3 regions of the Mesorhizobium sp. KR9-304 genome follow, and region 3 is predicted to be linked to each of the others. Evidence: predicted binding sites of a transcription regulator. Region 3 holds the regulator's gene; each other region holds the start of a gene.
The links. The regulator LexA, encoded in region 3, represses DNA repair genes until DNA is damaged. The targets are predictions, from matches to a motif close to TGTTCNNNNTGTGTTCNG.
Positions count from the first base shown of each region.

Region 1 (3,275 bases), on a different contig from region 3:
TTCTGGTCAACAATGCCGGCATCACCCGCGACGCCATGTTCCACAAGATGACGCCGCAGCAATGGCGGGAAGTCATCGACACCAACCTCTCCGGCGTCTTCAATATGACGCACCCCGTCTGGAGCGGCATGCGCGACCGCAAGTTCGGCCGCGTCATCACCATATCCTCGATCAATGGCCAGAAGGGCCAGGCGGGCCAGGCGAACTATTCCGCCTCCAAGGCCGGCGACATCGGCCTGACCAAGGCTCTCGCGCAGGAGGGAGCCCGCGCGGGCATCACCGTCAACGTCATCTGCCCGGGCTACATCGCCACCGAGATGGTCAAGGCGATCGACGAGAAGGTGCTCAACGAGCGCATCATCCCTCAGATCCCAGTCGGCCGGCTCGGCGAGCCCGAGGAAATCGCGCGCTGCGTGGTGTTCCTGGCGTCCGACGACGCCGGCTTCATCACCGGCTCGACGATATCAGCCAACGGCGGCCAGTATTTCGCCTGAGCGCGCGCCCTGAAACCTCTGCCTGAAACGGCGCCCGTTAGGCGCCGTTTCGTTTCTTGCCGCTGCTGTCAGTCTTTCTCCAGCAGCGTCTTGTGGACGAAGCCGGCGAGTGCCGCGCCGACGATCGGGGCGACCCAGAACAGCCAGAGCTGCTGCAGCGCGACTCCCCCGACGAACAGCGCCGGGCCGGTCGAACGCGCCGGATTGACCGACGTATTGGTTACCGGAATGGAGATCAGGTGGATCAGCGTCAGCGCGAGTCCGATTGCGATCGGCGCAAAACCCACCGGCACGCGGCCATGGGTGGAGCCCAGGATGATGATCAGGAACATGAAGGTCAGCACGACCTCGATGACCAACGCGGAGGCAAGTCCGTACTTGCCGGGCGAGGCGTCGACATATCCGTTCGTGGCGAAGCCGCCGATGCCGGCGAAATCGGCCTTGCCGCTCACCACGACATAGAGCACCGCCGAGGCCACGACAGCTCCGATCACCTGCGCCACGACATAGGGGATCAGATCCTTGGCGTCGAAGCGGCCGCCAATCGCCAACCCGACCGATACGGCTGGATTGAAATGCCCGCCCGAGATTCCGCCGACCGCGTAGGCCATCGTCAGCACGGTCAGGCCGAAGGCTATTGCGACGCCAACGAAGCCGATGCCTAGTTCGGGAAACGCCGCAGCCAGTACGGCGCTGCCGCAGCCCCCGAACACCAGCCAGAACGTGCCGAGAAATTCCGCAAGAAGCTTTTTAGACATGATCCCTCCTGATGCCCCGCGCGAAGTGAACACCCTTCGCCCGTGCTGACAACCGACCTTCCCCACGGCAGGCGGCCGCGAGCGGACAACTCACAGCTATTTTGCAGACGCGGCATTTCTGCCGGCTGTGTCATGCCGGGACGAAGTGGTTAACGCCGACCTCGCGCCTATGGGAAGGCGTCGGCGCGCGGGCGGCGGCGATAGCCCGGGAGACCCGAGCGGGCACAAGATGTTGTGGCGAACAGAACGGGAAATCTTCCCCGAAAGCGATTCGTCGCCGATTCGTTCCGCCTTTGGGCCTATCGTTAACGCCACGGGGTCCAAGCCCGGATTGGCAGCTTCATATCCGGGCAGCAAAACTTAAGGATTTCATAAGTTTGGCTCGACTCCGAGCCTTTGCGCATCGACCGCTGCGCAATCGTTAACGCGGTCGTACAATTCCGGACGGAGTCGACTTCGGAGTCATTTTGGCGATTCAGCATGTGGTGAGGGAGTAACGGAGTCCGACTACATCTTGCGGCGAACAAAACCTGAATCAGGGCGAGTCACTGATTCGTCGCTGATTCGTTCCAGACTCGTTCCAAGACTTAATTCGCGACCGTTTCGGGCGTACTTTTGCTCTTTCGCTCCCGCTCGCAAATCCCTAAGTGTTCACAGGTCCTCCCGGACGCTGCGGGCAGATCGCCGCCAACGAGACGCAGAGCCAGAAAGGCCACGTTCCGATCCGATGACCATTCATCCCAAGTCGAATGAGCCGCCCCGCGGACCGCTCGTGCTGTCGGGCCGCGACGTGACCGCCGTGCTCGGGCCCACCAATACCGGCAAGACGCATCTCGCCATCGAGCGCATGGTCGCGCATGAGAGCGGCGTGATCGGACTGCCGCTCAGGCTGCTGGCGCGCGAGGTTTACGGCCGTGTTTGCGAAAAGGTCGGCGCACACAAGGTTGCGCTGATCACAGGCGAGGAAAAGATCGTCCCGCCCGGCGCGCGCTATTCGGTCTGTACGGTCGAGGCGATGCCGCGCGAGACCGACGCCGCCTTCGTCGCCATCGACGAGGTGCAACTGGCCGGCGATTTCGAGCGCGGACACATCTTCACCGACCGGCTGCTGCATCTGCGCGGGCGGCAGGAGACGCTGCTGCTCGGCGCCGCCACAATACGCGGCATCCTGGAAAGGCTGCTGAAAGGCATTTCGGTGGTGACGCGGCCGCGCCTCTCCCATTTGGCTTATGCCGGTCAGAAGAAGCTCACCCGGCTGCCCAGCCGCTCGGCGATCGTCGCCTTTTCGGCCGACGAGGTCTACGCCATCGCCGAACTGGTCCGCCGCCAGCGCGGCGGCGCCGCCGTCGTGCTCGGCGCGCTCTCGCCGCGCACCCGAAACGCACAGGTCGCGCTCTACCAGTCGGGCGACGTCGACTATCTCGTCGCCACCGACGCGATCGGCATGGGGCTCAACCTCGACCTCGACCACGTGGCCTTCGCGCAGAACCGCAAGTTCGACGGCTATCAGTACCGCAATCTCTCCGCCGCCGAACTCGGCCAGATCGCCGGCCGCGCGGGACGTCATCTGCGCGACGGCACCTTCGGCGTGACCGGCCAGGTCGATCCGCTCGACGACGAACTCGTCAAGAAGATCGAGACGCACGACTTCGATCCGGTGAAGGTGCTGCAATGGCGCACGGTCGGCTTCGACTTCTCGAGCCTCGAAGCGCTCAAGCGCTCGATCGAGACGTCGGCGCCCGTCGAAGGGCTGACGCGGGCGCTGCCTGCGGTGGACCAGCAGGCGCTCGAACATCTGTCGCTGGATCCTGTCATCCGCGACCTCGCCGTCGGACGCGAGCGGGTCGCGCTCCTGTGGGAGGCATGCGCCCTGCCCGACTACCGCAAGATCGCACCGGCCCAGCATGCCGACCTGATCGCCTCCATGTATGACGACCTCGCCCGCAAGGGCCATGTCGACGAGGCCTACATGGCCGAACAGGTGCGCCGCGCCGATTCAGCCGAAGGCGACATCGACGCGCTG
Region 1 covers NZ_JBDZDN010000001.1:1,918,773-1,922,047, reverse strand. The annotation lists gene ABLE71_RS09190 (beta-ketoacyl-ACP reductase) at 1-494, shown strand, start outside; gene aqpZ (aquaporin Z) at 563-1,252, opposite strand; gene ABLE71_RS09180 (helicase-related protein) at 1,980-3,275, shown strand, end outside.
Region 1: the regulator LexA is predicted to act here: its motif matches at 1,818-1,835, upstream of ABLE71_RS09180 (helicase-related protein).

Region 2 (3,275 bases), on a different contig from region 3:
AATGCCTTTTGATGCGCCGGCCGCAAAGGCCGGAAATTTGGGTCTCGGCCTTTTAGCGGTCGCTCCCATAGCTGTCCAGAAACTCGCATGGGTCGCGTTCCTTTCGCTCACGGTTGAGCGCTCGCTGCCTCCGCTGGCCTCCGTGGGGCGCGGCGCGTCTCATCATCGCCACGCCTGCTTTCGCATCTGGCCATTGCTGGAGCCCTTCGACGGGCTCGGGAGTCCGGGAAGCGGGGCACGGGGCCGAGCCTCTCAATTATAGTTACGTGGCGCGGTCTCCCGCGCCCCGCCGGCGTGCTTGCCCCACCTGGAGGGGACGCAGCGAATTCTTTCACCGCGCGACCTCGGTCAGGGCCCGGACCTCAGGGCTCATCACCCAGCCGCGCCACCGTTAGCGCGACCGATCCGGCGCCGCCGCCCTCCCTGATACCCGGTGCGCACCAGGTTCCCGCGAGAGCGATGGAGGAATTATGCGGGAGGCCGGAGGGGGGTGAAGAAAGCTCTTTCGAAAATTCCACTTCCAGCACTTAGCTGTTGAAATCGCTTTCTCCCCCGCGTGGGGGGTACATCCCGGTCTCGGTGTTCCAAAAAATTCCATCCACGTCCCGGGAATTGAGGGGACAATGACGGCCTCTCGATCTTGCGGACGGGCAACGTTCAGCAATCAACCCGGCCACCCCAAAAACAGAATCGCCGGCAGAAGCCGGCGATCCGTTACGCAACACAATCGTCTGCCGGCCGGTCACATGCCGCCGGCCGCCGCATCGTCATCGTCGAACTCTTCACGAGATCCGTTCTCGAGGAATTTTTCAGCGATCAGACCGGCATTCTGTCTGAGCACCATCTCGATCTCGCGCGCCGTATCAGGGTTGTCGCGCAGGAACAGTTTTGCATTCTCGCGGCCCTGGCCGAGGCGCTGGGAGTTGTAGGAGAACCAGGCGCCGGACTTCTCGACCACGCCGGCCTTGACGCCAAGATCGACCAGTTCACCTGTCTTGGAGACGCCCTCGCCATACATGATGTCGAACTCGACCTGCTTGAAGGGCGGGGCCAGCTTGTTCTTGACGACCTTGACGCGGGTCTGGTTGCCGACAACCTCGTCGCGATCCTTGACCGAGCCGATGCGGCGGATGTCGAGGCGCACCGAGGCGTAGAACTTCAGCGCGTTGCCGCCAGTCGTCGTCTCGGGCGAGCCGAACATGACGCCGATCTTCATGCGGATCTGGTTGATGAAGATGACCATGGTGTTGGAGCGCGAGATGGAAGCGGTCAGCTTGCGCAGCGCCTGGCTCATCAGGCGGGCCTGGAGGCCTGGCAGGGAATCGCCCATCTCGCCCTCGATCTCCGCACGCGGGGTGAGCGCGGCGACCGAGTCCACCACAAGAACGTCGATCGCGCCGGAGCGCACCAGTGTGTCGCAGATCTCCAGCGCCTGCTCGCCCGTGTCGGGCTGCGATATGAGCAGGTTCTCGAGATCGACGCCGAGCTTGCGGGCGTAGACCGGATCGAGTGCGTGCTCGGCGTCGACAAAGGCGCAGATGCCGCCCTTCTTCTGGGCTTCGGCGACCGTGTGCAGCGCCAGCGTGGTCTTGCCCGAGCTTTCCGGTCCGTAGATCTCGACGATGCGCCCGCGCGGCAGGCCGCCGACGCCGAGCGCGATATCGAGCCCGAGCGAGCCGGTCGACACCGTGGCGATCTCGACCACCTGCTCGTTGGCCCCGAGCCGCATGATCGAGCCCTTTCCGAAAGCCCGCTCGATCTGCGAAAGCGCGGCATCCAGAGCCTTTGTTTTGTCCACCGAATTGTCCTCTACGAGCCGCAATGAATTCTGCGCCATGATATCACCCCTTGATCCTCAATGAAGGCCGGAACGTTCGCTGCTTTCAACGCTATGTACCCGTTTTGTTCTCATTTGGCAAGGGGCTCTATGTACCTGATTGAGTTAGCATAATGCGATTCGTTCAAGTTTCGTTCTTTTATTGCGGCCTATCCGCGCCTGACGCCGCCGGCGGGAATCTCGGACGGGCGGCATCCCGGCCGCCGCTGATTCGGCGCTTCCGGTTGCCCGTGGCAGTCGGCCGACCTAATCTCCGGGCGGATTGCGCAAGCGCCGCGGGCCACAAATGACATCTCACAACATCCTCGCCGTGGGCGGCGCACATGTCGATAGGCGCGGCCGGATGACTGGCACCTTCGTGCCGGGCGCGTCGATCCCCGGCGCCATGCGCGAAGATGTCGGCGGCGGCGCGTTCAACGCGCTGCGGACCGCGGTCCAACTGGGTGCGCGCGGCTCCATCGTCTCGATGCGCGGCGGGGACGCGGTGGGCGATGCGGTGGCGCGGGCAATCGCGCAAGCCGGCATTTCGGATCTCTCCGCCGTGTTCCTCGACCGCGCGACGCCCAGCTACACGGCGCTGCTCGACAGCGAGGGCGACGTGGTGGCGGCGCTGGCGGACATGGCGCTCTACGAGATCGCGTTCCCGAAACAGCTCAGGCGCGCGAAGCTGCGTGCGGAGATGGCTGCCGCCGACGCGGTGCTCTGCGACGCCAACATTCCGGCCGCCGGGCTGCAGCGGCTGGCGGCCCTTGGCGAGGGAAAGCCGATCTTCGCGATCGCGATCTCGCCGGCCAAGGCGGTGCGGCTCACCGACATCCTGCCTGCGCTGGCCTGCCTCTACATGAACCGCCGCGAGGCAGCAGCGCTGGCCGGCATGGGTAGCGACGATCCAGTCGAGGCGATCATCGACGGGCTGAAGGCGCGCGGGCTCGCGCGCGGCGTCGTCACGCAAGGCAGCCGGACGGCAATCGCGTTCGACGCATTCCACGTCCTTGCCATCGCGCCGCCGGCGCCGCGAAAGATCGTCGACGTCACCGGCGCGGGCGACGCGCTGGCCGGCGCCATGACCGTGGCGCTGCTCGAGGGATTGCCGCTCAGCCAGGCTTTGCGCCAGGGCGTGGCCGCGGCGCTGCTGGCTGTCGAGAGCCCGACCTCAACGCCGGAGCTCTCGAGGGCAGCGTTCGCTGACGCGTTGGCCCTTGTGTCGGCGCCCGAGGAAATGCGATGAGGCCGCATCCGGAGATGCCATGACGCCCGATACCGCCCGCCCCTTCGTCGACATCATGCCCGCGGTGGCAGACGCGCTTGGCGCGGGCCGGCCGGTGGTCGCGCTGGAAAGCACCATCATCACGCACGGCATGCCCTACCCCGATAACAGCGTGATGGCGGCGGACGTGGAGAAGATTATCGCCGACGAGGGCGCGGTTGCCGCGACGAT
Region 2 covers NZ_JBDZDN010000003.1:604,952-608,226, reverse strand. The annotation lists gene recA (recombinase RecA) at 743-1,837, opposite strand; gene ABLE71_RS19155 (carbohydrate kinase family protein) at 2,124-3,065, shown strand; gene ABLE71_RS19150 (pseudouridine-5'-phosphate glycosidase) at 3,085-3,275, shown strand, end outside.
Region 2: the regulator LexA is predicted to act here: its motif matches at 1,893-1,910, upstream of recA (recombinase RecA).

Region 3 (3,275 bases):
GCCTGCCTCACCATCTACGATATGGCCAAGGCGATCGACCGCGCCATGGTGATCTCCGGCATCAGGCTGGTCGAAAAGACCGGCGGCAAGTCGGGCGACTACAGGGCCGATTCCCGGTCCGGACTTCGGGCAAAAAAATGACCGGACTGCTGCTGGTCGACGAGGCGATTGCGCGCCTGCTCGCCGGCGCCGGACCGCTTGCGGCAGAGACCGTGCCGCTGGCCGAGGCCGCAGGCAGGGTGCTGGCGCAACCCGTCGCGGCGCTCAGGACCCAGCCGCCCTTCCCCGCCTCGGCAATGGACGGCTATGCGGTGCGCGCGGAGGACGTGGCGCAGGTTGCCGCAAGGCTGACCGTCATCGGCATGGCGGCGGCGGGAAAGCTGTTTCCCGGCAGGGTGAGCAAGGGCGAAGCGGTGCGCATCTTCACCGGCGCGCCGGTGCCCGAGGGCGCCGATACCATCGCCATCCAGGAGAATGTCAGAAAGCTCGGCGGCGACGCGATAGAGGTCTTCGAGACTGTCGCGGCCAACAGGCACATCCGCGCGGTCGGTCTCGACTTCGCGGAGGGGCAGAAGCTGCTGGAAACAGGCCGCGTGCTCGACGCGGCCGCCCTGTCGCTCGCGGCGGCGGCGAACCACCCTGCCGTGTCCGTGGTGAAAAAACCGCTGGTCGCGATCATCGCCACCGGCGACGAGCTGCTGGCGCCCGGCAGCAAGCCGGGACCGGACCAGATCATCGCGTCGAACGCCTACGGCGTGGCGGCGATCGCAAGCGAAGCCGGGGCGCGCGTGCTCGACCTCGGCATCGCGCCGGACAAGGTCGAGGCGATCTCGGCGCTGGTGAGACAAGCGATGGACGCCGGCGCCGACGTGATCGTGACGCTCGGCGGCGCCTCGGTCGGCGACCACGACCTCGTGCAGGAGGCGCTGACCGGCCTCGGCATGGAGCTCGACTTCTGGAAGATCGCCATGCGCCCCGGAAAACCGCTGATGTTCGGGCGGCTAGGAGATACCCGTTGCGTCGGATTGCCGGGTAACCCCGTGGCGAGCCTGGTCTGCTCGCATCTCTTCCTCAAGCCGCTGCTGGCAGAACTCGGCGGACGCACGCACGAGGACCGTATCGTCGAGGCCGTGCTCGGCGCGCCGATGCCCGCCAACGACACGCGCCAGGATTATGTGCGCGCCGCCGTCTCGCGAACAAAAAGCGGATACCTCGCCACACCCTTCGGGGTGCAGGATTCTTCGATGCTGAAGCTTCTCGCCGACGCTGGCGGGCTGGTCGTTCGAGCGCCCCACGCGCCGGCCGCCAAGGCGGGCGATGCCTGCCTCCTGCTGCTGTTACGCTGAACAAATCGTCAACGAATTCATTAAAATTTAAACAGTTGCGGAACACAACTGGAACAGATAGTGTTTGTTCTGGTTTTGTTTGACGTTCGATTCCTGTTTGATTCCGGGGGAAATTCCTATGCTGACACGCAAGCAACATGAACTTCTCCTCTTCATCCACGAGCGGTTGAAGGAGCAGGGCATTCCGCCTTCCTTCGACGAGATGAAGGATGCGCTCGACCTAGCGTCGAAGTCGGGCATCCATAGGCTGATCACCGCGCTCGAGGAGCGCGGCTTCATTCGCCGCCTGCCCAACCGGGCGCGCGCGCTGGAGGTGCTGCGGCTGCCCGATTCGATCGCGCCGGGCCTCAACGGGGCCAGGAAATTCTCGCCGAGCGTCATCCAGGGTGGCCATGGGCGAAATCATGAAGCGCCGCGTGCGCGCTCCGCCAGCAACGACGATGACGCGAGTGCCGCGGTCTCCGTCCCGGTTATGGGCCGTATCGCGGCGGGCGTGCCGATCGACGCGATCCAGCACAAGACCCATGCGATCATGGTGCCGCCGGAGATGCTTTCGTCGGGCGAGCATTACGCGCTGGAGGTGAAGGGCGACTCGATGATCGAGGCCGGCATCTTCGATGGCGATACGGTCATCATCAAGAACGCCTCGACGGCCAACCCCGGCGAGATCGTGGTGGCGCTGGTCGACGAGGAGGAAGCGACGCTGAAGCGTTTTCGCCGCAAGGGCGCGTCGATCGCGCTCGAGGCCGCCAATCCGGCCTACGAGACGCGCATCTTCGGACCCGACCGGGTCAAGGTGCAGGGCAAGCTGGTCGGGCTGATCCGTCGCTACTGAGCATCTTTCGGATCAGCGGATTCGGTCGGTGAAGCAGGATCCGGCCCCAGGGAGGGCGAATCCGGTGCGCCTTTGGTCGGCGTCGCTGGCTTGTCCGGTCGCCGATAGGGCGCGAGGCCCCGCGCCTCGCGTGAGAAACGGCGCTGCTCGTGCCAGGGCCGGAACGGCCGGCTGATTGCATATTCGATCGTGGCGGCGACGCGCGGTGCTTCGCCGATGGCCTCACCTGAAAACGTGATCGCGGCGCTGCTGTTGAGCGCGAGGTCGCGCTTGGTGACGACCAGAACATCCTTCCAGCGGCAGACGCCCTTCGCCGCCGCATCATCGATGACGATGACGCTCGCAGTGGCGCAGACGTCCATTGCTGCTTCGGCGTCGAGCGCATGAGCGACGATCGCTCCGGAGGGATGACGGGCCAGGCAAAGCGCATCGGCGCAGACGAAGCCGTCGGTGGTTGGCCGTTGCAATAGGCTGGCGCTTTCCGGGCAGTTGACGGGATCATCACACAAGGCGAAATCCTCCCTCACCGTCTCGGGCTTCGCCCGAGCCACCTCTCGCCCACTTTGTGGGGGCGAGGAACCCAGTTTCTGAGAAGTCGCGACGCCGGCTATTGGCGGCTCCTCTCCCCCGGGCAGGGGGAGAGGTGGCGAGGTCCGAAGGACCGAGACGGTGAGGGGGTGCTGCTGTTCAGCTGCCAATTTGCCATCAGCAGTTTCGCTCGGCTTGGCCGCCGCCACCCGCTCCTGTTTCCCTTCCGGCCGCACGACCTCGCTCGCACGCAAGGCGCGTTTCCAGTTGTCGATGGTGAATTCGTTGGGCCTCGAGCGATTGACGGCGATGCGTCCGTGGCCAAGGCCAAGCCCGACCAGGCGACCGTCCTCGGCGATGAAAAGATCAGGCCGAGGCTGGTCGAAAAGCAGCAGTAGACCCGCGAGCGCCACCGGCACTGCCGCGATGCGCAGCCAGGTCGAGCAGATCGTGGCAATTAATAGGGCGATCGTAAGGATAGCCACCGAGGCCGGTGGGACGAGGCCGACCATGTCGGTGGGCGAGCGCTCGGAAAACCAGCGCGCAATTGCGATCGTCGCGCCGAG
Region 3 covers NZ_JBDZDN010000002.1:98,347-101,621, forward strand. The annotation lists gene moaC (cyclic pyranopterin monophosphate synthase MoaC) at 1-141, shown strand, start outside; gene glp (gephyrin-like molybdotransferase Glp) at 138-1,346, shown strand; gene lexA (transcriptional repressor LexA) at 1,465-2,181, shown strand; gene ABLE71_RS12725 (ComEC/Rec2 family competence protein) at 2,175-3,275, opposite strand, start outside.